3 regions of the Bradyrhizobium sp. 27S5 genome follow, and region 2 is predicted to be linked to each of the others. Evidence: predicted binding sites of a transcription regulator. Region 2 holds the regulator's gene; each other region holds the start of a gene.
The links. The regulator HrcA, encoded in region 2, represses chaperone genes, less so after heat shock. The targets are predictions, from matches to a motif close to GTTAGCACTCNCNNNNNGNGAGTGCTAAC.

Region 1: groES (co-chaperone GroES) is a predicted target of HrcA. The motif match lies at 5,001-5,029, and genes of this name have one in related genera.
Region 3: WDM24_RS34365 (co-chaperone GroES) is a predicted target of HrcA. The motif match lies at 8,791-8,819, and genes of this name have one in related genera.

The regions. Positions count from the first base shown of each region.
Region 1 is NZ_CP147714.1:5,641,168-5,651,533, forward strand. It holds gene WDM24_RS26615 (MFS transporter) at 1-718, opposite strand, end outside; gene WDM24_RS26620 (peptidoglycan-binding domain-containing protein) at 1,037-1,876, opposite strand; gene WDM24_RS26625 (NupC/NupG family nucleoside CNT transporter) at 2,211-3,467, shown strand; gene WDM24_RS26630 (cupin domain-containing protein) at 3,713-4,288, opposite strand; gene WDM24_RS26635 (usg protein) at 4,401-4,691, opposite strand; gene groES (co-chaperone GroES) at 5,073-5,387, shown strand; gene groL (chaperonin GroEL) at 5,446-7,086, shown strand; gene WDM24_RS26650 (adenylate/guanylate cyclase domain-containing protein) at 7,168-10,366, opposite strand, start outside.
Region 2 is NZ_CP147714.1:9,035,084-9,045,449, forward strand. It holds gene pncA (bifunctional nicotinamidase/pyrazinamidase) at 1-645, shown strand, start outside; gene grpE (nucleotide exchange factor GrpE) at 655-1,260, opposite strand; gene hrcA (heat-inducible transcriptional repressor HrcA) at 1,423-2,511, opposite strand; gene rph (ribonuclease PH) at 2,681-3,394, shown strand; gene rdgB (RdgB/HAM1 family non-canonical purine NTP pyrophosphatase) at 3,406-4,041, shown strand; gene hemW (radical SAM family heme chaperone HemW) at 4,028-5,185, shown strand; gene WDM24_RS42445 (penicillin-binding protein activator) at 5,378-6,592, opposite strand; gene rsmI (16S rRNA (cytidine(1402)-2'-O)-methyltransferase) at 6,810-7,763, shown strand; gene WDM24_RS42455 (YraN family protein) at 7,750-8,133, shown strand; gene gshB (glutathione synthase) at 8,164-9,111, shown strand; gene WDM24_RS42465 (MBL fold metallo-hydrolase) at 9,402-10,366, shown strand, end outside.
Region 3 is NZ_CP147714.1:7,283,936-7,294,301, reverse strand. It holds gene WDM24_RS34420 (L-lactate permease) at 1-219, shown strand, start outside; gene WDM24_RS34415 (META domain-containing protein) at 374-790, shown strand; gene WDM24_RS34410 (hypothetical protein) at 828-1,466, opposite strand; gene WDM24_RS34405 (bifunctional transcriptional activator/DNA repair enzyme AdaA) at 1,718-2,296, shown strand; gene WDM24_RS34400 (PaaI family thioesterase) at 2,315-2,782, shown strand; gene WDM24_RS34395 (ester cyclase) at 2,992-3,519, opposite strand; gene WDM24_RS34390 (hypothetical protein) at 3,768-3,965, shown strand; gene WDM24_RS34385 (hypothetical protein) at 4,086-5,288, opposite strand; gene WDM24_RS34380 (MarR family winged helix-turn-helix transcriptional regulator) at 5,416-5,892, opposite strand; gene WDM24_RS34375 (antibiotic biosynthesis monooxygenase family protein) at 5,989-6,357, shown strand; gene groL (chaperonin GroEL) at 6,590-8,236, opposite strand; gene WDM24_RS34365 (co-chaperone GroES) at 8,400-8,696, opposite strand; gene WDM24_RS34360 (hypothetical protein) at 9,015-9,533, shown strand; gene WDM24_RS34355 (hypothetical protein) at 10,122-10,366, opposite strand, start outside.

The DNA.
Region 1 (10,366 bases), 3.4 Mb from region 2:
CGCCGCCGAACAGCACCGCGAACAGGTCGAGCGAGATGGTGCCGAGGATCGCCGGATTGCTGCGCACGAAGGTGACGCCGGCAAACAGATCATCCGACACCTGCCCGTTCTTCGGCGCCGCCTGCTGCAGCCGGCCGATGCCGCCGGTGAGCAGCGCGCCGAACAGCCAGAACACCATCATCACCGCATAGGGCGCACTCGGCATCAGCGCATAGGCGAAGCCGCCGAGCGCGGGTCCGGTGATGGTCGCGACCTGGGCCGCGCCGCTCGAGATCGCGGTCGCCCGCTGCAGCGAGCCCTGCGGCGCGATCAGCGGCAACAGCGCGGCGGTCGCCGGGCTCTCGAACGCGCCGGCAATGCCGAGCACGAAGGTCGCAGCGAAGATCTGGATCTCGGAGATGGTGCCGGCGAACGTGCTTCCGGCGAGAAACAGTGCGGTCAGCGCTTCCGCGATCTGGCAGGCCTGCACCACGCGCTTGCGCTCGAAGCGGTCGGCGGCGTGGCCGGCGACGAACACCAGCAGTGCCGTCGGCAGGAACTGCACCAGTCCGACCATGCCGAGGTCGAACGCGCTGCCAGTCAGCTCATAGATTTGCCAGCCGATCGCGACCGCGCCGATCTGGCTCGAGAATCGCGACAGGCTGCGCGACGACAAAAAGAACAGGAACGGTCTGTGGCCGAGCAGATCGCGGGCGCCGGCCGGCGTGGCGGTGAGCATGGATGATTGCGTGGCTGAGCCCCTGCAACTTGTCAATGGAGACGAGGTAAGAGCTATTCCGTTCCGATAAGATCGGAACGGGCTCTAGATTCTTGCTTTGACGCGTTTTCTTCATGCGAACCGGTGTCCACTTCGCTTGAAAACGCGCTTAGAGCGCCGAGCGCAAGGCCGGCGAGCTAACGCAGCGGGTCTGATCCGTCATCAGGCGCAGTGCGAAGAAGGCAAAGGCAAAAGCCAGATCGCTCGCAGCGACGCTCCGCTCACAGCCGAGGGCGCGGCGCAGGCGCGGGGATAGGTGGGCCGACGCGTCGCGGACCGCTAAAACGCCAACCGCTGTAGCACGGAAGCCACGAAAAGGATGCCGCCTTCGTTCGGCTGTCCCTGAGCGGCGCCGTTGACGGGCGCCAAGGAATTGATGTTTTTGTCCGCGTCGGAGACGGCCAGTGTGCCGGTGAGAACCTCAGCGCGGTCGCCAGGCTTGAGCGCCACACCGACGAGGCAGCCGAGAATATCGTCGAGGGAAACCCCGTTCGAGAACTTCATGGTTCCGACCTGGATGCAGTTGACTGGCGTACCCAGGGTATTCGCAAACTTCACAGGTTTAGAAGTGAGAAAGTTTTCGCTGTTGCCGTCGGGATCGGTCAGCTCCAGCCTGAAGCTAAATATGCTATCCGCATTCGTCTGTAGTTTGAGGCTGAACTTCCAGACGCGGTCCGTCGGTTTGGGCGCGGGCGGCGGAGGCGTCGGACGGGGAGGCGTCGGAGGCGGAGGCGTCGGAGGGGGAGGCGTCGGACCGGGAGGCGTCGGACCGGGATTCGGGCCTTTTCCGGCCATTGCCTTGTCGAGTGCAGCGATGGTCTGGATGCCGACGACACGGTCCGGAACTGTCTGGCCAGGGCCGAGGATCGGCTTGGGACGATGAGCGCTCTTGAAAGCGAACACCGCCTTCGCCGTCGACTCTCCGTAAACGCCGGCCGCATCGGAGATGGTGAAACCCAGCGACCGCAGCGCGGTCTGGATTCGCCCGACCGCGTCCTCCGTGCCGGGAAAATTCGGCGTCTTGTCCTTGAAGATATTAAACTGATGATTGACGGCGCAGTCGGCTAGACGCTTTTTGCCCGGACCTTCCTTTGTGAACAGTTCGGATGAGAGCGGCATGATGCTGTCCTCCGGCGTCGCGAGCGGATGCAAGGTCGCCGATCGTCGCCTGTAACACACGTCTGGCTTCCTGTCCTTGCGGTATGGTTGCGCACAGCGCCGCCATCGAGTTCGGCTGGCAGGGAAACGACGAAATGGAGCCAGCCGAAGGTGACGGTTGGGCCGAACTAAAGGATGACGGCTCACTCGAACGGGAGATCTGCCTCCTCAACGGCGACGACATCGCACTCATCGCACGTCGAGCAAAGACTTCTTCACCAGCCTGCCAAGCGCGCAACAGCATTGCGCTGCGCGAGGCCCCTGCCATAATCCCGCGCGGGTTCCTGGGGGCATCATGCTGCAGTTGCAATCGGCGTTCGGCGTGGTGGCGTTGCTCGTGATCGCCTGGGCGTTGAGCGAGAATCGGAGCGTCGTGTCGCTGCGGCAGGCAGCGATCGGGCTCATCGTCACGGTCGCAACCGCACTGGTGCTGATCAAGGTGCCGCTGGTGACGCAAGCCTTCGGCGCGATCAACGATGCCGTCGGCACCATCGCGGCGGCGACGCGCGCCGGCACCGCCTTCGTGTTCGGTTATGTCGGCGGCGGTCCGGCGCCGTTCGATCCCAAGACGCCGGGTTCGGATTTCATCCTCGCCTTCCAGGCGCTGCCGATCGTGCTCGTCATGAGCGTGCTGACGACGCTGTTGTTCTATTGGCGCGTGCTGCCGCCGGTGGTGCGCGGCATGGCCTGGCTGCTGGAGCGTACGCTCGGCGTCGGCGGCGCGGTCGGGCTCTCGACCGCCGCCAATATCTTCCTCGGCATGGTGGAAGCGCCGCTCTTCATCCGCCCCTATCTGGCGCAACTCAGCCGCAGCGAATTGTTTCTGGTGATGACCGGCGGCATGGCCGGGATCGCCGGCACCGTGCTGGTGCTGTATGCGACGCTGCTCGCACCGCTGATCCCTGACGCGGCCGCGCATTTCGTCATTGCCTCGGTGCTGGGCGCGCCGGCCGCAATTTTAGTCAGCCTGATCATGGTGCCGGAAACGTCTGACAGGCACACCGGCGGATCGCTCGATGAGCCCGATGTCCAGGTGTCATCGACAATGGACGCCATCGTGAAGGGCACCGCCGCCGGCCTCGAGCTCCTGATGAACATCATCGCGATGCTGCTGGTGCTGGTCGCGCTGGTCTATCTCGCGAACGCGATCATCGGCCTGCTGCCGGAGGTCGGCGGCGCGAAGATCTCGCTGCAACGCTTGCTCGGTTACGTCATGGCGCCCGTGTGCTGGCTGATGGGCCTGCCGTGGCCGCAGGCGATCACGGCAGGAAGCCTGATGGGCACCAAGACCGTGCTGAACGAGCTGATCGCCTATGTCGACCTGTCGAAGCTCGGTCCCGACGCGCTCGATCCGCGCTCGCGGCTGATCATGCTCTACGCGATGTGCGGTTTCGCCAACTTCGCGAGCCTCGGCATCATGATCGGCGGCCTCGGCATCATGGCACCCGAGCGGCGCGACGAGATCAACGCGCTCGGGCTGAAGTCGATCGTCTCGGGCACGCTGACGACGTGCCTGATGGGGGCGATTGTCGGGATGATGACACAGCCGTAGCCCGGATGAAGCGAAGCGCAATCCGGGGCCATGCTGATCGTTTGCGCGAATCCCGGATTTCGCTTCGCTCCATCCGGGCTACAAGACCGATGGCCGCCACTTACAAAATCGTCATGCCCGGGCACAGCCGTCCGAAGGACGGCGTCGCTTCCGCTCGCCTATGACCCGGGCATCCATCGCTCGTGAAAGACTCTTGCGAAGCAGGATGGATGGCCGGGTCAAGCCCGGCCATGACAGCGCGAGGCCTACGCCTTCAACTCCACCGTCTTGAATTCGGCCGGCAGGATCACCTCCAGCAGTTCGACGTCGTCTGAGTAATCCAGGATCATGTGCCGGATGCGCGGCGGCTGGGTCCAGGCGCTGCCCTGCTGCATCAGCGTCTCGCCCTCGCCTTCCATGTAGGTTTTCACCCAGCCCTTGAGCACATAGACCATCTGGAAGTCGACGTCGTGGAAGTGCAGCTTCGACACCTCGTCGGGATTGCACGGCCCCTGCAGCCGGATGACGTGCGCCTGGGCGAGGCCATGCGAGGCGGCGGCGATGCCGAGGTCGCGGTACTTGGCGTAGGTGCGCAGCCCATCGGCCTTGAAGTCCTCTTCGCGGTGATGGCTGATGACGACGCGCTGCTTCGGCCGTGCCTTGCTCGCCGCCTTTGTTGCAGTCTTTGTCGCGGTCTTGGGCGCGCTCTTCTTCGCCGCCGGGACGCGGCCCTTGGACTTGATGGTCTTGCGTGCGGACGACTTGGTGCCGGCTCCGAGCCCCGTCCATTTCTTCTTTACCGCGGTCTTGGCTGCGGATCGTGATGCCGTCTTCTTGGCCATTGTTCGCCTCCCGTCTTTTTCTGACGGTGAGAGGCTAACACAAGTCGCGCGGCGCTGGTGGGCAAAGGCGCAAGCTGCGCCCTGCCCGCAAGCTCCAAGTCCAAGGCCTATGTCAATGCAGCCGGAACACGCCGTCGACGGCGCGCAATTCGGCCGGCTTGACCAGCTTGGAATGCGCCACCGTCACCGAGAACAGCGGGCCCTCGAGCTTCGCCTGCCAGAAGGCGAGGAAATCCTGCAGCACCGGAAATCTCGGAAACAGGTCGTAGTTCTGCCAGACATAGGTTTGCAGCAACGAGCGATGATCCGGCATCCGATAGAGGATTTGCGCCGTCGTCAGCCCGTACCCCAGCAACTGCTTCCGGAAATCGTCGGAAGCAACCCCACCAACTCGCGAGACCATGCCAACCTCCTGTGACGGAGCGCATTCACCTGGCGGCCGGATCCCAACCGGACCACCGGCAATGGATGCGCTCACATGAGAGAAATGTGACGCACGCGACTAACCAATCTCAAGCCCAAATGTTTAATAGGTTGTTGAAATTTCTTGCGTTGGCAGCAGCTTACCGCATCTGCTAATAGCCTCGGCGACCCCGCGGGCCGGCATTAAGGATGCCGAAATGATCGTGGCAGCCGTCATTCGCGAGTGCCAATTTTTCTGCTAGAGGCACTTGCCCGCCGCCCAGGCTTGGCCTATCTCCTGCGAAGCTGGCTTGGCACTCGCCGGGCTGGACTGCTAACACTCCAAAAATCTACAGCATCCACAAAAGTTTAGGAGGACTGCATGAAATTCCGTCCGCTTCACGACCGCGTCGTGGTCAAGCGTATCGACGCCGAAGAGAAGACTGCTGGCGGCATCATCATTCCGGACAGTGCCAAGGAAAAGCCCTCCCAGGGCGAAATCATCGCCGTTGGCCCGGGTGGCCGCGACGAGGCTGGCAAGCTGATCCCGATCGACATCAAGGTCGGCGACCGCGTCCTGTTCGGCAAGTGGTCCGGCACCGAGGTCAAGATCGACGGTGAAGACCTGCTGATCATGAAGGAAAGCGACATCATGGGCGTCCTCGACGTCCCCGCTTCCAAGAAGAAGGCGGCCTAAGCGCCTCCTCTCTCCCCAAGATTCCTCCAGGGTAAAACCATTCCAAGGAAAAATTCAGATGGCAGCTAAAGAAGTCAAATTCGGCGTTGATGCGCGTGACAAGATGCTTCGCGGCGTCGACATCCTCGCCAACGCCGTCAAGGTGACGCTCGGCCCCAAGGGCCGCAACGTCGTGCTCGAGAAGTCGTTCGGCGCTCCCCGCATCACCAAGGACGGCGTCACCGTCGCCAAGGAGATCGAGCTCGAGGACAAGTTCGAGAACATGGGCGCCCAGATGGTGCGCGAAGTCGCCTCCAAGTCCGCTGACGCGGCCGGCGACGGCACCACCACCGCAACCGTGCTCGCGGCTGCGATCGTTCGTGAAGGCGCCAAGTCGGTTGCCGCCGGCATGAACCCGATGGACCTGAAGCGCGGCATCGACCTGGCTGTGGAAGCCGTTGTCGCTGACCTCGTCAAGAACTCCAAGAAGGTCACCTCCAACGAGGAGATCGCTCAGGTCGGCACCATCTCGGCCAACGGCGATGCCGAGATCGGCAAGTTCCTCTCCGACGCCATGAAGAAGGTCGGCAACGAGGGCGTGATCACGGTCGAGGAAGCCAAGTCGCTCGAGACCGAGCTCGACGTCGTCGAGGGCATGCAGTTCGATCGCGGCTACATCTCGCCCTACTTCGTCACCAACGCCGACAAGATGCGCGTTGAGATGGACGACGCCTACATCCTCATCAACGAGAAGAAGCTCTCCTCGCTGAACGAGCTGCTGCCGCTGCTCGAGGCCGTGGTGCAGACCGGCAAGCCGCTGATCATCGTCGCTGAAGACGTCGAAGGCGAAGCCCTCGCCACCCTCGTCGTCAACCGCCTGCGCGGCGGCCTGAAGGTCGCGGCCGTCAAGGCTCCGGGCTTCGGCGATCGCCGTAAGGCCATGCTGCAGGACATCGCGATCCTGACCGGCGGCCAGGCCATCTCGGAAGACCTCGGCATCAAGCTCGAGAACGTCACGCTCGCCATGCTCGGTCGCGCCAAGAAGGTGATGATCGACAAGGAGAACACCACGATCGTCAACGGCGCCGGCAAGAAGGCTGACATCGACGCCCGCGTTGCCCAGATCAAGGCGCAGATCGAGGAGACCACCTCGGACTACGACCGTGAGAAGCTGCAGGAGCGTCTCGCCAAGCTCGCAGGCGGCGTCGCGGTGATCCGCGTCGGCGGCGCGACCGAGGTCGAGGTGAAGGAGCGCAAGGATCGCGTTGATGACGCGATGCATGCGACCCGCGCGGCTGTCGAGGAAGGCATCGTCCCGGGCGGCGGCGTCGCCCTGCTCCGTGCTTCCGAGCAGCTCAAGGGCCTGCGCACCAAGAACGACGACCAGAAGACCGGCGTCGAGATCGTGCGCAAGGCGCTGTCGGCTCCGGCTCGCCAGATCGCGATCAACGCCGGTGAAGACGGTTCGGTCATCGTCGGCAAGATCCTGGAGAACAAGGCCTACAATTACGGCTTCGACTCCCAGACCGGCGACTATGCCGACCTCGTCAAGAAGGGCATCATCGACCCGACCAAGGTCGTCCGCACCGCGATCCAGAACGCTGCCTCGGTTGCCGCGCTGCTGATCACCACGGAAGCGATGGTTGCCGAGCTGCCGAAGAAGAACGCCGGCGGCCCCGCGATGCCTCCGGGCGGCGGCATGGGCGGCATGGACTTCTAAGTCCAGCCTCTCAGGGCACTGCAAGACATGCGAAACCCCGGCAGCGATGCCGGGGTTTTGTTTTATCTCCACCGACGTCCGTCAGGATGCACGAGGACGACGGACCAGCCAATCCATCTGACTGAGCAGTTCGTCGGCCTCCTTGATCTCGGCGAGATCCTGCCCCGCATCGAAGCGGGCGCGCGCCGGGGCAAGCACCTCCGGCACCGCATCCACCCGGCCATTGCCGGCGCATAGACGTGCAAGTCCCAGCGCGCTGCGCAGCTCGAAGGTCTTGGTCTGTTGCCCTCGGGCAATCTCGAGGGCGCGGTGGAACGCATCCTCGGCGCCGGAAATGTCAGGGGTGTCGCGACGCGACAGCAGCTCACCCCGCACGCGGTATAGCTCGGCATCCAGCCAGTGCTGCCCGGACTGCTCCGTCGCGTCGATCAGCTCATTGATGATGTCGAGCCCCGCCTCGACATGCCCGGCCTTTGCACTCGCCACGGCAATCTGCAATCCCCAGAACGGCTCACAGAGGTAGCAGTCGTTCTCGTGAAGCAACGTCCAGCCACGCTGCATCTCCGCGAGACCTGCCGCCCGGTCGCCAGCGCGCCACTTCGCCAGACCATTGAGATAGGTGCCGGCGGCAACATACAGCGGCATCGTGTGGTTTTGCGCCAGACCCAGGGCAAGGATCGTCTCGGTCTGCCGCAACCTGCTGCCGCACAGCCCGTCGAAAACCGCCTTGTGAACCAGCGCATTGGCACGGGCGAGCGCGCGCTGCTCCCCGGCGACGCTCACCGCTGCGCCCGCGAGCTGCCGGGCTCGATCGATCTCGCCAAGCGGCCAAAGCACCAAGGCCAGAAATCTCATGATGACGAACGGCAGGTCGAGCGTCGACGCCTTGAAGGTTGCCGGATCCGGCTCGGTCGTATAGGCCGCAAACGCCTGCTCGAGATGGATGCGGGCGTTGAGGTAATCGCCCGCGAACCAGGAGGTCACCCCGCTGCTCCAGCACGCGACAATCGTCGCCACCGGCGATTCCGGATGCCGTTCCGCCGCGCCCATGATCGCCTCCTCCAACTCCCGCATCGGCGCGAGCTCGCCGTGGGTCAAGCAGGCATTGAAAAGGCCCGACTGGATCGGCGCCAGTTCGATTGGATCATCGATACCAGAGGCGAACTGCCGGGCGCGCGTCCAGGCGGCCACCGTCTCGGGGGCGCTGTGCCCAAGACTGCCTCGCAGCGCGCGGCCATACGCGATTTGCAGATGGAGCCGGCCGATCATCCGACCCGGCTCGTCGGGCAGTTCATCGGCGATTGCGACCGCCTTGCCGAGATGTGCGATCGCCTCGCAATAGGCCGAGCGCTTCAGCGCCTGCTGACCCGCCTTGCGCCACCACGCCAGCGCGGTGTCGCCGAGCCCTGCTTCGGTGAAATGGTACGCAACGACTTCCGGCTCGATCTCGGCGATCTCGGCAAACTTGTCGCGCAGCACGTCGCCAATATGCTTGTGGAGCAATTGCCGGCGGCTCTTGAGCAAGCTCTCGTAAGCCGCTTCCTGAACCAACGCATGCTTGAAGCTGTAGCTTGCATCCGGCGGCGTGCCCCGGCGCAACAGCAACTCGGCCTCTTCGAGCTGGGCAAGCGCCGCGCCAAGGGTCAGATCATCGCGCCCGGCCACGCTGCGCAGCAGCGCATATGAGAACTCGCGGCCGATCGCTGCACCGATCTGCGCCACCTCCTTGACCGGCGCCAGCCGGTCGAGCCGGGCCATCAGCGAGTCCTGCAGCGTCGCCGGGATCGCAAGCGGCGGCAGTGGATTGTCGAGGCGATAGCGCCCGGCATTCTCGACGAGCAGCCCCGACTCCATGATCATCTTGGTCAGTTCCTCGACGAACAGCGGGACGCCGTCCGTCCGCTCGATGATCTGCGTCATCATTTCGCCGGGCAGCAACCGACCGACGGTCACCTGCTCGATCAGCGCGCGCGTGTCCTGCCGGTCGAGGCGATCGAGCCGCAGCAGGCTGACATTTGCGAGCCCAGCCCACGGCGGCTCGAACTCGGGCCTGAACGTCATGAGCATGAGGATCGGCAGCCCTCTGATCCGGTCGACCGCGAGGTCGAGCAGTTCGAGCGATGTGGCGTCCGCCCAATGCACGTCTTCGCAGACGACAAGCACCGGCTGCTGCCTGGCGAGGCCCTCGAGCTGGTCGAGTAGTGCTGCGAATGTCTGCCGCCGCTGCTGCGCCGGGCTCATGCCGAGCGGCGGATAGCGGTCGCCGGTTGGGATCGACAGCAGCGCCGCGATCAGCGGCGTCACGCTGGCCACCTGCTGCGTCCCGAGCGCCAGCATGGCTTCGAGCTTGTCCAGCTTCTGCTCCGGCAGATCTTCCGACCTGATGCCGGCGGCGCGCTCGAGCTGGGCGGCGAAGGGATGCAGCGCGCTGTTGGTGTGATAGGGCGAGCATTGATACCGCACACGGCGATGCGTCCCGGGCGGGAGGCTGTCGGAGAGCATCGCCACGATGCGCGACTTGCCGATGCCCGCTTCGCCCGATATCAGCACGGCCTGCCCTTGGCCCTGCCACGCCAGTTGCTGGCGCGACAGCGCAAATTCGATCTCCGCCTTGCGGCCGACGAAGCCGATCGAGCGCGCGGTGCGCACCGCCTCGAAACGGCTTTCCGATGCCAGCTCGCCTTCGACAGCCCACACCGCGATCGGCTCGGCGATGCCCTTGACCTCGCGGCGACCGAGGTTGCGAAGCGTGAACAGATTGCCGAGCAGCCGGCGTGTCGAGGCAGCCACGACGACCACACCAGGCTCCGCCAAGCCCTGCAGCCGTGCGGCGATGTTCGGCGCATCGCCGACCAACGCCTGCTCCTCCGACGCGCCGCCGGAGACGAGGTCGCCGACCACGACGAGCCCGCTCGCGATCGCGACCCGTACCGCGACTCCCTCGTTCGCGCGGATCTCGAGCCCGCCGATTGCGGTGATGACGTCGAGGCCGGCGCGCACCGCGCGCTCCGCGTCATCCTCGTGGGCACGGGGATAGCCGAAATAAGCGAGGATTCCATCGCCGATAAATCTGGCAACGACGCCATCATATGTCGCGATCACCCGCGCACAGGCCGCGCGATAGGCGCGGATCACTTCCCACATGTCCTCGGGATCGAGACGCGCCGACAAGGCCGTCGAGCCGACCAGGTCGCAGAACATCACGGTAAGGTGGCGGCGCTCGGCATCGTGCGGTGAAACCGGCGCGGCGATCAGTTCGGCTTGAGTGAAATCGGCGATC
Region 2 (10,366 bases):
AATCTCTGGGCCGCCGCGATCAAGCCCGACGACGGCTCCGCGCTGCTCGTGATCGACGTGCAGAACTGCTTCCTGCCCGGCGGCAGCCTCGCGGTGAAGGACGGCGAGCAGGTGGTGCCGGTGATCAACAAGATCGCCAAGAGCTTTGCCAATGTGGTGATGACGCAGGACTGGCACACGCCCGGTCACGTCTCCTTTGCCTCGGTCCATGCCGGCAAGAAGCCGTTCGAGACCATCGACCTCGCTTATGGCAAGCAGGTGCTGTGGCCCGATCACTGCGTGCAGGGCACCGACGGCGCCGCGCTGTCGAAGGAACTCGCGATCCCGCAGGCCGGGCTGATCATCCGCAAGGGATTTCACAAGGACGTCGACAGCTACTCCGCCTTCACCGAGGCCGACGGCAAGACCACCACCGGGCTCGGCGCCTATCTGACGGCGCGCAAGATCAATCGCGTATTCGTCACCGGGCTCGCCACCGATTTCTGCGTGGCCTGGACCGCGCTCGATGCGCGCAAGGCCGACTTCGAAACCTATGTGGTGGAGGATGCCTGCCGCGGCATCGACACCCAGGGATCGTTGGCCAAGGCCTGGGCCGATATGGACAAGGCCGGCGTCAAGCGGATCCAGTCGTCGGATATCGCGTGAGACATTGGATCAGGCGGTGATGTCGGCGCCTGGGGCGGCCTTGGCGCCGCCCTTGGAGACACCGACCAGTGCCGGACGCAGGATGCGCTCGCCGATCATGTAGCCGGCCTGCACGACCTGCACCACGGTGCCCGACGGCACCGACGTGTCCGGCACTTCGAACATCGCCTGCTGGAAGTTCGGATCGAACTTCTCGCCGATCGGATCGAACTTCTTGACGCCGTTCTTTTCCAGCGTGTTGAGCAGCGAGCGCTCGGTCAGCTCGACGCCTTCGAGCAGCGCCTTCAGGCCGGGATCGGCGGCTTCCTTGGTCTCGGCCGGCACGGCGTCGAGCGCGCGCTGCAGATTGTCGGCGATGTCGAGCACGTCGCGGGCAAAGCCGGTGATGCCATAGGTCTTGGCGTCGGCAACCTCGCGGCGGGTGCGCTGACGGAGGTTCTCCATCTCGGCCAGCGTGCGCAGCGTCCGGTCGCGCGCCTCGGCGAGTTCCTTGGTCAGCGCCTCAGCCGATCCCACCTCGGGATCGTCAGGCATGATGTAGGGCTTCGAGACCACGGGTTCACCCGTCGGCGCCGAATTCTCGGTGTTGTCATTGGCCCGGTTCGGATCGGTCATGGCTTGCCTTCTCGAAAACTCGCGTCGGTTCAAATCTTGGGGATTGCTGCCCGGGATATCGTGCTTTGAGCGGCGAAAATCAAGCGCAACATACCGGTTAGGGCCAGCGCACCTCCACTTCGCGTCAAGAAACCCGTCAAATGAAACCGAATTTCGCTCCGATCAGCCGCCCAGCATCTTGCTGACGATGCGCGCGGCATAATCCACCGTCGGGATTACCCGCGCATAGTTCAGCCGCGTCGGTCCGATCACGCCGAGCACGCCGACGATCCGGCCCTGGGCGTCGCCGTATGGCGCGATGATGGTGGAGGAACCCGACAGCGAGAACAGCTTGTTCTCCGAACCGATGAAAATCCGCACGCCCTCGCCGCGTTCGGCGCGGCCGAGCAGATCGATCACGCCGCGCTTGGTCTCGAGATCGTCGAACAGCGACTTGATGCGCTCGAGGTCGTCGAGCGCATGCAGATCCTCGAGCAGATTGGCGTGGCCGCGCACGATCAGCTGGCGGTCCTCGTTCGCGCCGCCGGACCAGCTCGCGATGCCGGCCGCGACGACCTTTTGCGTGAGCTGATCGAGCTCGGCGCGGTTTTGCGTCAATGCCGTCTCGAGCTCGAGCCGCGCTTCGGCCAGCGTCCGGCCACGGATCCGCGCATTGAGGAAATTGGTCGCTTCGGTCAGCGCCGACGATGGAACGCCCGGCGGCAGCGCCAGCACCCGGTTTTCGACCTGGCCGTCTTCGCCGACCAGCACGACCAGCGCCTTCTCCGGCTCCAGCCGCACGAATTCGATGTGCTTCAGCCGCGCATTCGACTTTTGCGTCAGCACCACCGCGGCGGCACGGGTCAGCCCCGACAGCTGCGTCAGCGCCTCGCCAAGCGCCGCCTCGACGGATTGCGCACGGCCGACGGCGGCCAGCTGGGTCTGGATCGATTGACGCTCGGCCTCGGTGAGGTCGCCGACCTGCATCAGGGCGTCGACGAAGAAACGCAAGCCAAGTTCGGTCGGCAGCCGGCCCGCCGAGGTGTGCGGCGCATAGATCAGCCCGAGCTGCTCGAGGTCCGACATCACATTGCGGACCGAGGCCGGCGACAACGGTAATGCGATCAGGCGCGAGATGTTGCGCGAGCCGACCGGCTCGCCGGTCGCAAGGTAGCTTTCGACGATTTGACGAAAAATGTCGCGCGAACGCTCGTTGAGCTGGGCGAGCCCCGCATGCGGTGCGATCAGGCCAATCGGATCGTGATGAGTCACACTCCAGTCCCTCACAATTGCTGCCTAATCTGTCGCTCCGAGAGGCCGGTGACAAGCATGCATTCAGCCCCCGGTACCTGGCCAACCCAGGGCCGAAAACCCTTGCCGCTGCCCGTTCCCCCTCCTACAAGCACGCCCAGCCATATATCTCGGATTTTTGGAGGATTTCATGCGGCCAAGCCGCCGTGCGCCCGATGAACTGCGTCCCGTGTCGCTGGAACGCGGCGTCGTCAAATATGCCGAGGGTTCCTGCATGGTGAAGTTCGGCGACACCCATGTGCTGGTGACCGCCACGCTGGAAGAGCGGCTGCCGCCCTGGCTGAAGGGCCAGGGCCGCGGCTGGGTGACCGCCGAATACGGCATGCTGCCGCGCGCCACCCTGGAACGCACCCGCCGTGAGGCCTCCGCCGGCAAGCAGGGCGGCCGCACGGTCGAGATCCAGCGGCTGATCGGCCGTTCGCTGCGCGCGGCCGTCGATCTGGAGGCGCTCGGCGAGCGCCAGATCACGGTCGATTGCGACGTCATCCAGGCCGATGGCGGCACCCGCACCGCCTCGATCACCGGTGCCTGGGTGGCGCTGGCCGACTGCATCAACTGGATGAAGGCCCGCAACATGCTGAAGACCAACGTGTTGCGCGACAATGTGGCGGCGATCTCCTGCGGCATCTACCAGGGCACGCCGGTTCTCGACCTCGACTATGCCGAGGACTCCGAGGCCGACACCGACGCCAATTTCGTCATGACCGGCGACGGCCGCATCATCGAGGTGCAGGGCACCGCCGAGAAGACGCCGTTCTCGCAGGACGAGTTTCTGGCGCTGATGGCGCTGGCGCGCAAAGGTGTCGCGCGTCTGGTCGACTTGCAAAAGATCGCGGTGGCGTAGTCAGATTGGTCATGCATCGCCGAATCACCGGAAGGCTCGTCATCGCCACCCATAATCCCGGCAAGCTCGCCGAGATGCGGGAACTGCTGGCGCCGCATGGCGTGGAGGCGGTGTCGGCCGGCGAGCTCGGCCTCGCCGAGCCCGAGGAGACCGGTGACAGTTTTCGCGCCAATGCGGCGATCAAGGCGATCGCCGCGGCGAAAGCGACCGGACTGCCGGCTTTCGCGGACGATTCCGGCCTCGTGGTCGACGCGCTCGACGGCGCACCCGGGATCTATTCGGCGCGCTGGGCCGGCGAAGGTAAGGATTTCATGGCGGCGATGACGCGGATCGAACGTTTGCTGCAGGAGCGCGGCGCCACCGCGCCGGACCGGCGAAGTGCGCATTTCGTCTCCGCCCTGTGCGTGGCGTGGCCCGATGATCACCTCGAGGAGGTCGAGGCCCGCGCCGACGGAACCCTGGTTTGGCCGCCACGCGGCACCGCCGGCTTCGGCTATGATCCGGCCTTCCTGCCCGACGGCCATACGCGGACCTTCGGCGAGATGACCAGCATCGAGAAGCACGGCCTGCCGCCGCTCGGGCTTGGCCTGTCGCATCGCGCCCGCGCCTTCGTGAAGCTCGCGGAGATTTGCCTTGAGCCACGCTGAACGGAAAGCCTTTGGCGTCTACGTGCACTGGCCGTTCTGCCTGTCGAAATGCCCGTATTGCGATTTCAACAGCCACGTGCGGCATGCGCCCGTCGACGAGGAGCGCTTCGTGCGCGCCTTCGCCCGCGAGATCGAGACCACGGCCGCGCGGGTGCCGGGGCGCGAGGTCACCTCGATCTTCCTCGGCGGCGGCACGCCGTCACTGATGCAGCCGCAGACCGTCGGCGCCGTGCTCGACGCCATCGGTAAGCACTGGTCGGTGGCGCGCGACGTCGAGGTCACGCTCGAAGCCAACCCGACCAGCGTCGAGGCGACGCGCTTTCGCGGCTATCGCGCGGCCGGCGTCAATCGCGTCTCGCTCGGCGTGCAGGCACTTGATGACGCATCGCTGAAGGCATTGGGCCGCCTGCACACCGCGCGCGAAGCGCTCGACGCGGTTGCGATCGCGCGAAGCGCGTTCGACCGTTACTCGTTCGATCTGATCTATGCGCGGCCCGACCAGACGCCGCAGATGTGGGCGAGCGAGTTGAAGCAGGCGATCTCGGAAGCCGCCGAGCATCTGTCGCTCTATCAGCTCACGATCGAGGAAGGCACGCCGTTCTTCGGGCTGCATGCCGCCGGCAAATTGCAGACGCCGGATGAAGCGACCGCGCGCGCGCTCTACGACGTGACGCAGGAGGTCTGCGCCCGCGAGGGATTGCCGGCCTACGAGATCTCCAATCACGCCCGCACTGGGGCGGAGTGCAAGCACAACCTCGTCTACTGGCGCGGTGAGGAATATGCCGGCATCGGCCCCGGTGCGCATGGCCGGCTCGACATCGATGGCGTCAGGCACGCGACCGCGACCGAGCGGCGCCCCGAGGCCTGGCTGTTGAATGTCGAGGAACGCGGCCACGGCGTCGTCACCGATGACAGCCTCAACAGCGAGGAGCGTGCCGACGAATTTTTGCTGATGGGGCTGCGGCTTGCCGAGGGCATCGACCCCAAGCGCTATGCGGCACTGTCCGGCCGCCAGCTCGACCCGCAGCGGATCACAATGCTGCGCGAGGAAGGCGCGATCGCCGTCGACGCCGACGGACGGCTGCGCGTGACGAAGTCAGGATTCCCGGTGCTCGACGCCGTCGTCGCGGATCTCGCCGCCTAGAGCCTATCCCGTTCCGATGAATCGGAACGGGGCTCTAGATTCTTGTTTTGACGCGTTTTCTTCACGCGAACCGGCATCCACTTCGCTCGAAAACGCTCTGCGTGCACGCTGCCAAAATATCGAAAACAACCCCATGCAAAGTAGCTGGCGGGTTCCGGCGCTCGACAAGGCAGCTTGCCCGCCTGACGAAAATTAAGCCCCAAAACTCTTCGGCGACCCCGCAACCGGTGTGCCGCCGCCGGACGCCACCTTCATGACCGCAAGGCCGCGTTCATTGGTGCCGTCGGAGCGGAAGCGGAACAGGCCGTCGATGCCGGCAAAGCCGGATGGATTGGTCAGCGTCTCCGGCGCGAAGCGCTGTGCGCCTTGGGTGCGCGCCAGCGCCGCCATCAGCGCGACGGCATCATAGGCCAGCGTCGCGGTCCGCACCGGCTCGCCGCCATATTTGGCGCGGTAGCGGCCGGCGAAGCTGCGGAAGCCGGACGGGTCTGGCGCGGCGTAGAGGCCGCCCTGCAGCACGGGGCTCGCGAACACCCGCGGATTGTCCCACAGCCCGGTGCCGAGCAGCTGGATGTTGCGCAGATTGGCGCCGGCCGCGGTCAGCGCATCGGCGGTCGCGACGACCGAATCGCCATCGTCGGCAATCAGCAGCGTATCGGCCTGGCCGAGCGCCTGTGCCACGGTCCGTGCCGGCGTTGCGCGATCGGCGCCGTATTTCTCGAATGCGACGACGCGGCCGTTCTTGCGGCCGACCGCCTGCTTGAACGCGGCCTCGACCACATTGCCATAGGCGTTGTCGGGCACCATCGCGGCGAATGAGCGCTTACCGATCCCGGCGGAATAATCGACGATCCGATTGATGTCGGACTCCGGCAGGAAGCTCAAGAGATAGACGCCGCGTCCGGCCACGCTTGAATCGGTGGAGAACGCGATCACCGACGTTCCGCGCGGCCGCGTGAGTTGCGCCGTGGCCGGCACGGAGCCCGCGAACAGCGGTCCCAGAATGATCTCGGCCCCTTCCGACAGCGCCTGCTGGGTGCCCTGCGCCGCGCCTTGCGAACTGCCGCCATCGTCCTTGATCAGCAGCTGAATGTTCGGGTTCTGAAATTCCGCCAGCGCCATTTCGGCGGCGTTCCGCATCGACTGCGCGGCGAGCCCGGCATTGCCGGATGCCGACAGCGGCAGGATCAGCCCGATCTTGACTTGCCCGGTACCGACCGCTTGCGGCTGTTGCTGCGGGCCGGCGGGTCCCGCCTCTTGGCCGCCGCCGAACGGACTGGAGAACTGGCTCAGGCTTTGCTGGATACCGGAGCAGGCCGACAGCAGCGGCGCGCCCACGATAAGACCAAGCGCGGTCCGCCGGGTCGTGCCCGACGGCGGGGACTTGTGGTGATGCGGGCCTTCCATCGTCTCTCTTCTCTTGGCCGACCATGATCGGCCAGGACTCCATCCGGCTCTGATGAGGCGGGTGGATTCAGGCATATTGTCGGCGAATAGTTAACCGGAACAAAAGGATTATGGCCCCGCGGCGCCGTTGCCGCGGCCCACATTTCCGGCGCAGCGACCTTCAAGCAACACCCCTGCGGGTGTGGCGCAAGCGCTGCCATCCCTCTAGATTGGCATTATGCGCGCAAAAGCCAGTTCCCTCCACAGTCCTGACGCCACGGCGGGCGCTGCGGCCAAAACCTTTTCGATCGGCGGCCAGCTGCTGGCGGCGCCAAGGGCCACGCCCGGGCTCCATCTGGTCGCGACCCCGATCGGAAATCTCGCCGACATCACCCTGCGCGCGCTGGAGACGCTGGCGGGCGTCGACATCATTGCCTGCGAGGACACAAGAATTACGCGCCGGCTGACCGAGCGTTACGCGATCACGGCCGAGCTTGCGCCCTATCACGAGCATAACGCCGCGCAGGCGCGGCCGAAGATCCTGGAACGGCTGGCGCTGGGCGCCTCGATCGCGCTGGTCTCGGACGCCGGCACGCCGCTGATCTCAGATCCCGGCTTCAAGCTGGTGCGTGAGGTCTGCGCCGCCGGGCATGCCGTCATCGCGGTGCCGGGGCCGTCGTCGGTATTGACGGCGCTGTCGGTCGCGGCGCTGCCGACCGACCGGTTCTTTTTCGAGGGATTTTTGCCAACGAAGGAGCACGCGCGCCGCGCTCGGCTGACCGAGCTGGCGCGGATCGATGCGACGCTCGTGATGTTCGAATCGGGCAATCGCGTGCAGGACACGCTGCGCGATCTCGCCGCGATCATGGGTAGTCGCGATGCCGCGATCTGCCGCGAGCTGACCAAGCTGCATGAGGAGGTCAATCGCGCGCCGGTCGCCGAGCTTGCGGCAGGCGCCGATGTGCTGGAAACGCGCGGCGAATTCGTGCTCGTCGTCGGACCGCCGGCCGATGATGCCGGCGTGATGGACCAGGGCGCGCTCGACGATCTCCTGCGCGCGCAGCTCGCCCGCGGCAGCGTCAAGGATGCGGTCGCGCACGCGGTCGAACTGTCGGGCCGCCCGCGCCGCGAGGTCTACGCCCGCGCCCTCGAGCTGGCGAAGACCGTCGGGGACGGCGATGGCAAAAACTGACAGCGCCTCGCCCGAGCGCGTCGCGGCATTCCGCACCGGCATATCGGCCGAAAGCCGCGCCGCCGCCCTGTTGATCGCCAAGGGCTATCGCATCCTGGCAAGACGCTTCCGCACCCCCTATGGCGAGATCGACCTGGTGGTGCGCCGGCGCAATCTGCTCGCCTTCGTCGAGGTCAAGGCTCGTGCCAGCCTCGATGACGCCGCCTATGCGGTGACGCCACGCCAGCAGCAGCGCATCGTCAATGCCGCCCAGGCCTGGCTGATGGCGCATCCCGAACATGCCGAATTTGATCTCAGATTCGACGCCGTGCTGATTGCGCCGAAGAGCCTGCCGCGCCATCTGTTAGCGGCATTCGACGCCAGCCCTTAAAGTTACCTCCAGACCTCGCGGGATACGCTTATGAAATTGAAGATCGCCGTCCAGATGGATCCCATCGCGCGCATCAACATCCGCGGCGATTCCACCTTTGCGCTGCTGCTCGAAGCCCAGAAACGCGGCCACGGCATTTCCTATTACACGCCAGATAGACTGTCGCTGCGCGGCGAGGAGCTGGTGGCACCGATGCAGTCTCTCACCGTGCGCGACGAGGTCGGCAATCACTTCACGCTGGGCGAGCCGAAGCGCGAGGCGCTCAATGGCTTCGACGTCGTGCTGCTGCGGCAGGATCCGCCGTTCGACCTCGCCTATATCACCTCGACCCATTTCCTCGAGCGCATTCATCCGAAGACGCTGGTGGTCAACAACCCGGCCAGCGTGCGCAACGCGCCGGAAAAGCTGTTCGTGATGAATTTCCCGCAGCTGATGCCGCCGACCCTGATCTCGCGCGACCTCGACGAGATCAACGCATTCCGCGATCAGCATGGCGCCGTCGTCATGAAACCGTTGCACGGCCATGGCGGCGCCGCGGTGTTCCGCGTGATGCCGCAGGACATGAATTTCGGCTCGCTGTTCGACATGTTCTCGGTCACCTTCAAGGAGCCCTGGGTGATCCAGCGCTTCCTCCCCGAGGTGAAGCATGGCGACAAGCGCATCATCCTGGTCGACGGTGAGTTCGCCGGCGCCGTCAACCGCGTGCCGGCGCCGGATGACCTGCGCTCCAACATGGTGCGCGGCGGCGCGGCCGCGGCGACCGAGCTCTCGGATCGCGAGCGCGAAATCTGCGCCACCGTCGGACCCGCGCTGCGCGAACTTGGCCTGCTGTTCGTCGGCATCGACGTGATCGACGGCAACCTCACCGAGATCAACGTCACCTCGCCGACCGGCATCCGCGCCATTCAGCGGCTCAACGGCCCCGACGTCGCGGCCAGGGTCTGGGATGCCATCGAGAAGAAGCGCGCCGCCAAATAACCCTCCCTTGTGCGCCGCACATGCCGGTTGAATTCTAAAAGCGCGATGAGATCGGGTTGAATCATCATCGCGCTTTAGCTTCTTGTTTGAGCATGATCTTTTCGGAAAACCGCGTCACACTTTACCGGATGATGCTTTAGCCGGAGACCGACCGCGCCAGCGTTCGCCTTATTCTTCTTGCCAGCTTGCGCGGGCGAGGGCAGCATTCTCTTGCCTGCGTCAGGTCAAGCGGCGGGTCAATGGGCAGGCATCAACGCGAAAATCTCATAAAAAATGTGGAGGAAGACGTTATGACGCTCAATGTCTCACGACGATCCTTGCTCGCGCTTGGCGCCGGTCTCGGCGCCAGCACCATCCTCGGCGGCACGGCCGAGGCGCGCGCTCCCAAACTCGGCACGCAGACACCCTATTGGCATCGTTTCACGCTCGGCGATGCGGAAGTGACCGTCGTCTCCGACGGCCCGCTGCCGCTCGGCGATCCCTCCGGCACCTTCACCGGCGTGCCGAAGGAAGAAGTGAAGAAGATGCTGTCCGACAACTTCCTCTCGCCCGACAATGTCGTGCTCGAGCAGAACTCGCCGATCGTCAACACGGGCGACAAGCTGATCCTGTTCGATACCGGCATGGGCACTTCCAAGGCGTTCGGTCCGACCACCGGCCGGCAGCAGAAGAGCATGAAGGAAGCCGGCATCAAGCCGGAAGACATCGACGCCGTCGTGCTGTCGCACGCGCATATCGATCATATCGGCGGCATCGTCGATGCCGACAACAAGCCGCTATTCCCCAACGCGCAGTACTACATCGCCCAGAGCGATCTCGATTTCTGGACCGACGAAGGCAAGATGGGCAGTCCGTTGAAGGACTTCATCGTGCACGCCCGCAAGAACCTGCTGCCGGTGCGCGACCGCATTGTGTTCTTCAAGGACGGCCAGGAATTCCTGCCCGGCGTGCAGGCGATCGCGGCGCCTGGCCACACCGTGGGCCACACCATCTTCATGGTGAGCTCGGGCGGCAAGTCCTTCGCCTTCCTCGGCGATCTCTCGCATCACGCGGTGCTGCTGCTGGAGCGGCCGCGGATGGAATTCTCCTACGATACCGATCCGAAGCAGGCGGCGGCCTCGCGGGTCAAGCTCCTGGAGATGCTGGCCGCGAACAAGACCGCGGTAATGTCCTATCACTTCGCCTGGCCAGGCTACGGCCACGTCGCCAAGGTCGGCGACGGCTTCCACTACTATCCCGAGCCGATGCAGATGAA
Region 3 (10,366 bases), 1.8 Mb from region 2:
ATCCTGATGGCGGCGGCGAACTCCTCGGGCGGCGTGATGGGCAAGATGATCGACGCGCAATCGATCGTCGTCGCCTCGACCGCGACCAACTGGTACGGCCACGAGGGCTCGATCCTGCGCTACGTATTCCTGCATTCGATCGTGCTGGCGTGCCTGGTCGGCCTGTTCGTGACCCTGCAGGCCTATGTCTATCCGTTCACGGCGATGGTTTTGAAATAACGAGGCGAGGCGTCGCCCAAACGACGATCCCCGCGGGTGAGGAGCCCGCGGGGATTTTGCGTTTCAAGCGCTTTTTCTGGCGCCGCCATTCTGGCCAATCGCAGCCTCGTCCCATACAAGGGCGGCGTTGGCGCGGGGTATTTCGAGGACTGGCATGATGTCGATGAAACGGATTCTGAACGGCGGCATCGCCGCGTTGGCGATGGTTGCCGCGGCCGTCGTCGCGGTTCCGGCCGAGGCTCAGGAGGAATTCCCGTTCGGCTTCGTGATGACGCTCGATGCCGCGCGCATGCCGGGCTCCAAGCGAATCCCCTCGATCGAGGTCGGCGACAATGGCGAGGTGATCCTCGAGCTGTGGTGCAACGGCGGCAAGGGCCAGTTCTCGGTAGCCGGCAACACCATCGTCTTCGTTCCCGGCGCGATGGAGAACCGCAGCTGCGCGCCGGAGCGCGCGCAGGCCGACAACGATCTGCTCGCCGCGCTCGGCGATATGACGTCCTGGCGCCGGCAGGGTGATCAGGTCACGTTCATCGGCAGCAAGTCGCTGCGTTTCGTGATCAACAGTAACTGATGGCGGCGTAACGCGCTGGCGCGTCGAGCGCACCCGCTCAGGGCGTCGCGATCAATCCGCTGGCGGTGGCGACGATCCAGCGGTTGCCCCAGCGTACGATCGAGTCGACTCGACCAAGCCCAGGGACGACGTCGCCGCGCGCGGCCATCTTGACGCCCTCCGGCCCTTCGAGCACGGCGGTGCCGTCGCGAACCTCCACCACTGACCAGCCGGGGATGGTGCTTGGCCGCGTCTCGGGTGCGGCCGGAAGCGGCTGCTTCGGCCCGAGCGCCATGGCCTGCGCGTTCAACGTCGTGGGTGCAGCACCGACGACCTGCGGGCGCGGATTGGCAACGGATTTGGGAATGCTGCCGGTGACGGCGGGGTCCGCGTTGGACGCGGTCCGCCGCGGGCTCTCGATTCTCCCCTCGATCTTGGGGCTCGGCCGCGTCTCCGCGACGTGGGGGACAGGCGCTTCCTTCTGAGCCACCGAGACCGGGGCGGGCGCCGCAAAGTCGTGCCAGTTGGCGCCGCCGGTCCAGCCCAGCACGAAGCTTGCGGCAAGGGCCGTGGCTGCCAGCAGCGCGGTGCCGATGCGATCGGCGAATGGCTCCCGCAGCAGCAGGGCGGCGTCGTGGTTCTCGTTGGAGACGTCCCAGAGGTCCGCCGTCTGCGCCGGCGAATGACCCTCCGTCACATCTGTTGGCCAGATGCTCGCAGCACTGATCGGCTCGCGGTCTTGCATGGCGTGACCTGTGTTCGGTGACGCAAAGGATGATCCCCGAAACTAAATCGAGCCTTAATTTTCGGTGACCGAACTGCGGCAGCACGAAGTCTTTTGGTCGCAGTCCCCGTAAAAGTGCGGGGCTCAGGACGCAGCGGTCGTTTCCGGACGTCGTCTCCGCAAACCGGGTCGTCGCGGCGTGCGTGCGCGGCTATAGCGATCGCATGCTCGATTTCGCCGCACAGTATGCCGCCTTTCAGCGCCGCGACCCGGCCTGGGACGGCATCGTTTTCGTCGCGGTCAAGACCACCGGCGTGTATTGCCGCCCGGTCTGCCGGGCGCGCACGCCGCTGGCGCGCAATGTGAAATTCTATGGCAGCGCCGCGTCGGCGGAGCGCGCCGGCTTCCGGCCCTGCCTGCGCTGCCGTCCCGAGGCGGCGCCGTTCTGTCCGGCGTGGAGGGGCACTCGGACGACGGTCGAGCGCGCGCTGGCGCTGATCGAAGAGGGCGCACTCGATCGCGGCGATGTCGCGGCGCTGGCCGACCGGCTCGGCATCGGCACGCGGCATCTGTCGCGGCTGTTTGCCGAGCATCTCGATGCCTCGCCGCTGCAAATCGCGTTGTCGCTGCGCGTGCAGCGCGCCAAGCGCCTGATCGATGGCAGCGATCTTCCGCTCTCTCTGGTGGCGCAGCGCGCCGGCTTCTCCAGTGCAAGGCGCATGAACGCTGCGTTCGCAAGGCTCTACGGCCGCTCGCCCGCCTCGCTGCGAGGTAAGCGGCAGCCACGCGTCTTGATGCAATAACCTCGATGGAGATCAGCAATGGCCAAGAGCTACGGCACCGTCAGTGCGGAACGCAAAGCGCAGATGAGCGGCCTCGAATTCGTCCAGGGGCTCGCCTCCGGCGCGCTGCCGCTCAACACCATCGCGCAGACCCTGGGTTATGACGTCACTGAGGCCGAGCGCGGCCGCGTCGTGGTCACGCTAGAGCCGACGGACGCGCATCTCAATCCGGCCGGCACCGTGCATGGCGGGCTCACCGCCACGCTACTCGACAGTTGCATGGGGCTTGCGGTGCAGTCGACGCTCGAGGCCGGCACCAGCCAGACCACGCTCGAATTCAAGATCTCGCTGGTGCGGCCAATCACGCCGGACACCGGCCCGATCCGGGCGGAAGGCCAGGTGCTCAATTGCGGTCGCCGCATCGGCACCGCCGAGGGCAGAGTCACCGACGCCAAGGGACGGCTGCTCGCCCACGGCACGACGACGTGCCTGATCTTTCCGTCGTAGCGCAAACGCCGTTGGCACGGAGAGACTGCGCCGGCCTGCATCTGTAGATGCGATGCCGGCGCAGCAACATTGGAACGTGTCCAGCGAGGCACCGACTTAGAGACCTTCAATTTCACTGAACCGATCGATTGGCTTACCCGAACGCTATGGGAACAGCGTTCGGGTAGTCAGGATGCGATCGTCGACGAAGCCACGCCGCACAGCCGTGCTCAGCGCGGTCCCTCCGGATATCCCGGCATGTTGTTCCATCCGGCAGGCAACTCGCCGCCGGGCCGCGTCGCTGTGCCATTGTGTTCAGGCAAGCGAATGAGGCCGAGCTGAAACATGGCGGTCAGCGCATCTTCCTGCCCGAGCTCTTCGGCGATCCGTCCCTCGCGGACGCGGAGCACGGTGGTGCCGGCGAACGTCATCTTGCGACCGGAGGCTGCCGGAAGCGAGCCGAGGCGGAAGTCACTGAACGCCGGTCCGGTGTGGGTGCCGCCGCCTTCCCAGCGGCCGACGACGAGGTCGCCTTCCGCGATCAGATCGCCGACGCCCCAGAAATTGAGATCCGGAAAGGCTTCGCGAAACTCGGTGATGAACTTCATAACCGCAGCGCGGCCGCGCTTCGGTTCGTGCATCGGATAATGCACGACAATGTCTGACGTGGCGAGCTCGTTGATGATGCGCGGATTCCAGGGATTGCCCCAGAACTCCTTGAACCACCGGCCTACGACGTTCTTGTTTTCCTCTGACATCGGATCGTCTCCATTTGCGGTTTACCGGTATCGCGACCGGCGCTGTCTCGATGCGCGCAGTAAGCATTTGGAGGCGCGTGTCGTGCCACCCGATTCCGGATCGGGCGTGCGCTCGGCCTTCAGGCGAGATTCCGCTGTGTCGGCATGGTGCTTGGCGCAGTTTTTTGCGCGTCGTCGCTCAATCGGGAAACGGGTGGTGCGCGCAACGCGGGCACGAAATCATCGTCCCAAATACACAGGAGAACATCATGCGCAATTTCGATGCGATCGCCGCGCTGCGCGGCGACGGACTTCGTCCCGAGCTGCGGGCGCTCTTTGATCGCGCTGCGATCGAGCTTCGCGCTGAACTGTTCGTCAGAAGCGACGGGATGCTTCAGTCCGGTCCGGACGCCACTCCCAAAGCGGCGCGCGACAATGTCGTGCCGCTGAAGAGCAGGGCGGCTTGAATCACCAGAGCATGATCCGGAAAAGTGTGTAGCGGTTTTCCGAAGAGATCATGCTCAAATCAAAGAGCTGGACCGGGATGACTTCTCGAAGAAAAGTCATCCCGGTCTAGCGCGCCGGCGTTAGCGCCACACCGACTTGTCGGCATCCCAGCGCTGGCCCCTGAATTCCTTGATCAGAGCGTCGATCGCGCCGTTGTCGTCCTTCGGCTCGCTGCCTTCCTCGTCGCTGCCGCTGGAATCGTCCGAAAGATTGAGCTTGGCGCCGGCGCTGTCGTCGGACGTCGAGACGGTCGGCGTCGAGACCCACAGCATCAGCTTGTCCGAGCTCCCGGGCTTGTCGGGCGAGACGAGGGCGGTGACCTCGTAGTTCTGGATCAGGCCGAGCGCCGGATAGACCGCGCTCGGCCGCTTCAGCACCAGCTTCAGCTTGCCGGTATTCGCGTTCCAGGTGGCGGAGGCAGGCTTCGCGGCAAGCGTCTTCGCCAGAACGCCGGCGACGGCGGAGGCGAGCTTGTCCTTGTTGATCTTGTCACCGTCGCGCCAGTCGGCGGCGGCAAAGCGGATCGTGCGGTCCATCTCGAACGCGCCGCTGGTCCAGCCGGCTGCGGTCACGCCGGGCGTGCTCTTGGCCTTGGCGAGCAGCGCGCCGGCGCGCTCGGGATCGACGGTGAGGTTGATGGTCTGCTCGCCGGCGCGGATCTCGTCGCAGGTCACCGCGAGGCTGGAGGTGCCGATCTCGACGGCCTCGCCCTTCAGGCTCTTCAGGAAGTCGGCCGCCGCATCCAGCTTTACCCGCACGCCGATCGATTCCGGCGAGACGTCGGTGAAATCCTTCGGCTGCGGCGTGATGTCGTCCTGGCTGGCCTGGCTGTCCTGGAATTCCTTCTCGCTGAGATCGGAATTGTCCGTCGAGGCGACCTCGGTCACGGCCTGGCCGATCGTGATCTGGCCGCGGAACTCGAAATCGTCGCCGGTCTGCTTGCGGGTCAGCTTGACGGTGACCGGCTGCTTGTCGGCGATGCTCTGGCTGGTGCCGGCGAGGGTCTGGCCGCTGACGGCGAGGTTGGCGATGAAGCGGTCCTTGCGGTCGGAGCCCTTCTCGACGGGATAGCAGACGTCGAGCACGGCCGCGGTCACGGTCTTGCCCTGGCGGGTTTCCTTCAGGATGACGTCGGCATTGCCGTCCATCAGGCCGATGATCGAGTTGAAGTAGCGCGTCTCGGGGCCGCCGCCTGGCGCCGCCTTGGGCTGCAGCTTCATCTGGGCGAGAGCGGGCGCCGAGACGACGGCAAGACCGAGCAGCAGGAGCGGGAGCGCGCGCATACGATAAGTCCTCGAAGGGCAGAATCGGTTCCGTCGTAACTAGCAAACCTGTGTGTCATTGGCCAAAAAGAAGGCCGCCTAACGGCGGCCTGAGAGCGTTTTCATGCGAAGCGGGTACCGGTGCGCGTCATACGCGTGCACCGGGCTCCTCACTGCTTTCCAGCCTGCCGCGCAGCGCGGTCACGACGCGGCTCACGGTTTCGATGTCCTTTGTCGAGAGACCGTCGGCGAGGCCGTTTACCCAGGGCAGTTGCAGGCGCATGGCCGCGTCGAAGGCCTGCTGTCCCTTGCCGGTCAGCACCACGAGCTGGGCGCGGCGGTGATGCGGGTTGGTCTCGAAGGTGACGAGCCCGTCCCGCTGGAGGTCGTTGACGATCCGCTGCACGTTCTGTCTGGCAGCGCCGAGGTCGCGCGCAAGCCACGCCACCGGTTGCGGGCGTTCGGCGGCGATGATGGCGCCGAGGATCTGCCAGCGCGCGCTGGTCAGCCCGAGCCCGGCCACCAGCCGGTCGCCGGCAGTGAACAGCAGGCTGTTGAGCCTGAACAGGTCGAGAATCAGGTTGCTCAGGGCCTCGCCGGCCGGGGTGCGCTTGGTCTGTGGCATTTGTCACCATAAGAGTATATTGACATCATGATGTCAATATTGATATGTATCCATCGTAACGACATGACATCATAGCACCATATCACGGAGCCAACCATGCCGCAGATGCGCCCCCTCGACCCCGCATTCCCGATCGACCGCCAGCTCGCGGTCGATGCCACCGCCGTCGTGCTCGTCAACCTCTTCACGCTCGATGCTGCCGACGAGGACACCTTCCTCAAGGCCTGGCAGGACGACGCCGCCATCATGAAGCGGCAGCCCGGCTTCATCTCGACCCAGCTGCACCGCGCGCTCGGCGACAGCCCGGCCTATCTGAATTACGCGGTCTGGGAATCGACCGCGGCTTTTCGGGCCGCCTTCGCCAATCCCGAGTTCAGGGCCAAGCTCTCGGCCTATCCGGCGTCGGCGGTGGCGTCGCCGCATCTGTTCCGGAAGGTGGCGGTGCCGGGCGTCTGCGTCGCGTAGGCGCACGGTGAGGTTGGCTCGATGCTGGGCTCCCTCTCCCGCTTGCGGGGGAGGGTGGGGTGGGGGTCTTACCGCGAGTCATATTGCGGTGAGAGCCCCACCCGGATCGCATCTTGCGATGCGATCCGACCTCCCCCGCAAGCGGGAGAGGTGAGGGAGGCTGCTGCCTCAGACAAAAAAGAAGGCCGCCCGGAGGCGGCCTTCGATCTCGATATTGATGCGCTGACCGGGCTCAGAAGCCGCCCATGCCACCCATTCCACCCATGCCGCCGCCGCCCGGCATCGCCGGCGCAGCGTCCTTTGGGAGTTCGGCGACCATGGCTTCGGTGGTCACCAGCAGGCCGGCCACCGAGGAGGCGTCCTGCAGCGCGGTGCGCACCACCTTGGCGGGGTCGATGATGCCCTTGTCGACCATGTCGACATAGTCCTCGGTCTGGGCGTCGAAGCCGAAGGTCTCCGACTTGTTCTCGAGGATCTTGCCGACCACGATCGAGCCCTCGACGCCGGCGTTCTCCGAGATCTGGCGGACCGGAGCTTCCAGCGCCTTGAGCACGATGTTGATGCCGGCCTGGACGTCGGCATTGGCGTTGGTGAGACGGCCGACCGCCTTCTTGGCGCGCAGCAGCGCGACGCCGCCGCCGGGCACGATGCCTTCCTGCACCGCGGCGCGGGTCGCGTTCAGCGCGTCCTCGACACGGTCCTTCTTCTCCTTGACCTCGATCTCGGTCGCACCACCGACCTTGATCACCGCAACGCCGCCGGCGAGCTTGGCAAGGCGCTCCTGCAGCTTCTCTCGGTCGTAGTCCGAGGTGGTCTCCTCGATCTGCGCCTTGATCTGGCCGACGCGGGCGTCGATGTCCTTCTTCTTGCCGGCGCCCTTGACGATCGTGGTGTTCTCCTTGTCGATCACGATCTTGCCGGCGCGGCCGAGCATGTTCACCGTGACGTTTTCGAGCTTCATGCCGAGGTCATCGGAGATCAACTGACCGCCGGTCAGGATCGCGATGTCCTCCAGCATCGCCTTGCGGCGATCGCCGAAGCCCGGCGCCTTGACGGCGGCGACCTTGAGCCCGCCGCGCAGGCGGTTGACCACCAGCGTCGCCAGCGCCTCGCCCTCGACGTCCTCGGCGAGGATCAGGAGCGGACGGCCCGACTGCACCACGGCTTCCAGCACCGGCAGCATCGACTGCAGGCCGGTCAGCTTCTTCTCGTGCAGCAGGATGTAGGCATCCTCGAGCTCGGCGGTCATCTTCTCGGCGTTGGTGATGAAGTAGGGCGAGAGATAGCCGCGATCGAACTTCATGCCCTCGACGATGTCGACCTCGGTATCGAGCGACTTGTTCTCCTCGACGGTGATCACGCCCTCATTGCCGACCTTCTGCATCGCCTGCGCGATCATCTTGCCGATCGCGGCGTCGCCATTGGCCGAGATGGTGCCGACCTGGGCGACTTCTGAGGAGGAGGCGACCGGCTTGGCACGCTTCTCGATGTCCTTGATCACGGCGGCGACCGCGGTGTCGATGCCGCGCTTCAGATCCATCGGGTTCATGCCGGCGGCGACCGACTTGGCGCCCTCGCGGACGATGGCCTGCGCCAGCACGGTTGCGGTGGTGGTGCCGTCACCGGCGGTGTCGTTGGTCTTGGAAGCGACCTCGCGCAGCATCTGCGCGCCCATGTTCTCGAACTTGTCGTCGAGCTCGATATCCTTGGCGACGGTGACGCCGTCCTTGGTGATGCGGGGCGCGCCGAAGCTTTTCTCGATGACGACGTTGCGGCCCTTCGGGCCGAGCGTCACCTTCACGGCGTTGGCGAGCACGTCGACGCCGCGCAGCATGCGCTCGCGGGCGTCTCCGGCGAATTTTACGTCCTTGGCAGCCATTGTTTTCAACTCCTGGAAAGCCGTCATCCCTTGCATAACGGCTTTGCCGTTATTGCTCGAGGAGCGGGCCTTGGCCTGCGTCTCGAAGGATGAGTTTGTGGATGTTCACCCTTCGAGACGGCAGCTTCGCTGCTTCCTCTGGGTGACGGAAAAAGAGGTGCGCTTACGCCAGCACGCCCATGATGTCGGACTCCTTCATGATCAGGAGCTCCTGGTTGTCGAGCTTGACCTCGGTGCCCGACCATTTGCCGAACAGCACGCGGTCGCCGACCTTGAGGTCGATCGGGATCAGCTTGCCGGCCTCGTCGCGGCCACCCGGGCCGACGGCGACGATCTCGCCCTGGGACGGCTTTTCCTTGGCCGAGTCCGGAATGATGATGCCACCCTTGGACTTCTCCTCGGCATCGATACGCTTGACCACGACGCGGTCATGCAGTGGGCGGAAGGTGGATTTAGCCATGACGTTCCCTCTTGGAGGCTCGGTTTCAGGTCCGGTTCATCGAGACCGGCGTTGAATGCCGGCCCGGTCGGCGCCAGGCAGGACGCCCGGCGCATTTAGCAATCGTGGTGCGAGAGTGCTAATTGCGGGCCGGGAAATATGGCTTGGCGGGTTTTCTGTCAAGCAAAGTGGTTAAGGCCTTGGTGAGGCCAATATAGGATGGTGGACCGGAAACCAAATCGTAGCGATGACGTAATTTTGTCAGACGTCGTTGCTCCGCCTTAAGTTTTACGCTTGGCTGCAGGACGGGTGCGGCCGGGACATAGTCGGGGGATGCATATGATCAGGTCACTCAACGCGCGATTGGTCGCACGATTCGCGGCTGTCTCGGCGCTGACGGCACTCTTGGGGGCGTGCAGCAGCTTCAGCCTGCCGTCGTTGTCGTCGAACCCCGAGCCGGCGCCCTCCGAACCCGGGGGGGCCCCGGAGATGCCTGCGTCGATCCGCCCCGATGAGATCGTCGGCCGCTGGGGTCTCGCCTCGTTCCAGAATCCCGCCGACCGCGCCCGCACCGAGGCCGCGGCGCGCGGCCAGTGCAAGCAGCCTTACGTGATCGGCGCGGGCCAGAACGGCGGCGTCATCATGCACCTGGCCGACCAGGCCACCCCGCAGGAATTGCGGCTGAAGGGTTCCCCCGGCGGCAAGAACTATATCGGCCCGCCAGGACCTGTGCCCGGCGAGCAGGACCGCGAGATCATCTCGTTCGACGGCCGGGTCTTGATCACCCGCTTCGTCGACAAGGACGCCGCCACCCGCTACGGCAACATGGTCTACGTCCGCTGCGCGCCGCGGGCGTGAGGGGCAAAGAAGGTTCAGCCTGAGCCAGAGCCGCGATGACGGTGCGCCTCTCCCCTTGTGGGAGAGGTCGGATCGCATCGAAGGCATGGATTCCTTCGTCGCTTCCGCTCCTCGCAATGACGGGGAAAGGCCATCGCCTAAACTAATCTCAGTTGAACATCGCGTCGATGTCGTCCTGCGAGCGTGGCCGGGCCGCTAGACGAAGCACGAGCCGCTGCGCGCGGGGTTTACATTTGATCTGGATTTTACGATACGCCGGACGAAACGGCTCTCGTTAAGTACGGACCCGATCTCTCGTGCCGGAAGCAAGCGCATCCGCGAATATTGCTTTGCGTCGCGAGCCCCCAATCAGCACTTGCCTATGGGATCACGCCCTTAGACAAATGGCCCCGACGATATCCACGTCGGGGCCATTCGAGATCATCGGCCACGGGTACATCCGCCGGACCATCCGATCATAAGCGTCGCTGATCACGGTACTTGGTCAGGGCTGGATGTGGCAATCGCTCCATCGAGGTAATCACATTCCGTGCGAAAGCGGCTCGCGGCCAGCTCGCGCTTGCGCCAACCAGAACGCGGCCGGATGTATCAGTTTGTCTTTGCAATCCGATACGTGCCCTTCTTGTGGCCAATGACCTGACCAATGCCTTCGAAATTGCTCTTAAGAGGCTCGATGGAAATGATGAGTTCGGCTTGGAGCCCTTCGAATTTGCCGGTCCCGCCGGTTATGTTGCACTTGTTGGGTTGCCCCGGCAGGAAATCGCATTGTTCGAATGTTTGATCGCCGTCCTTGTCGACGTAAGTACAGAACCCGCGGACTTCGACGGTCTTCG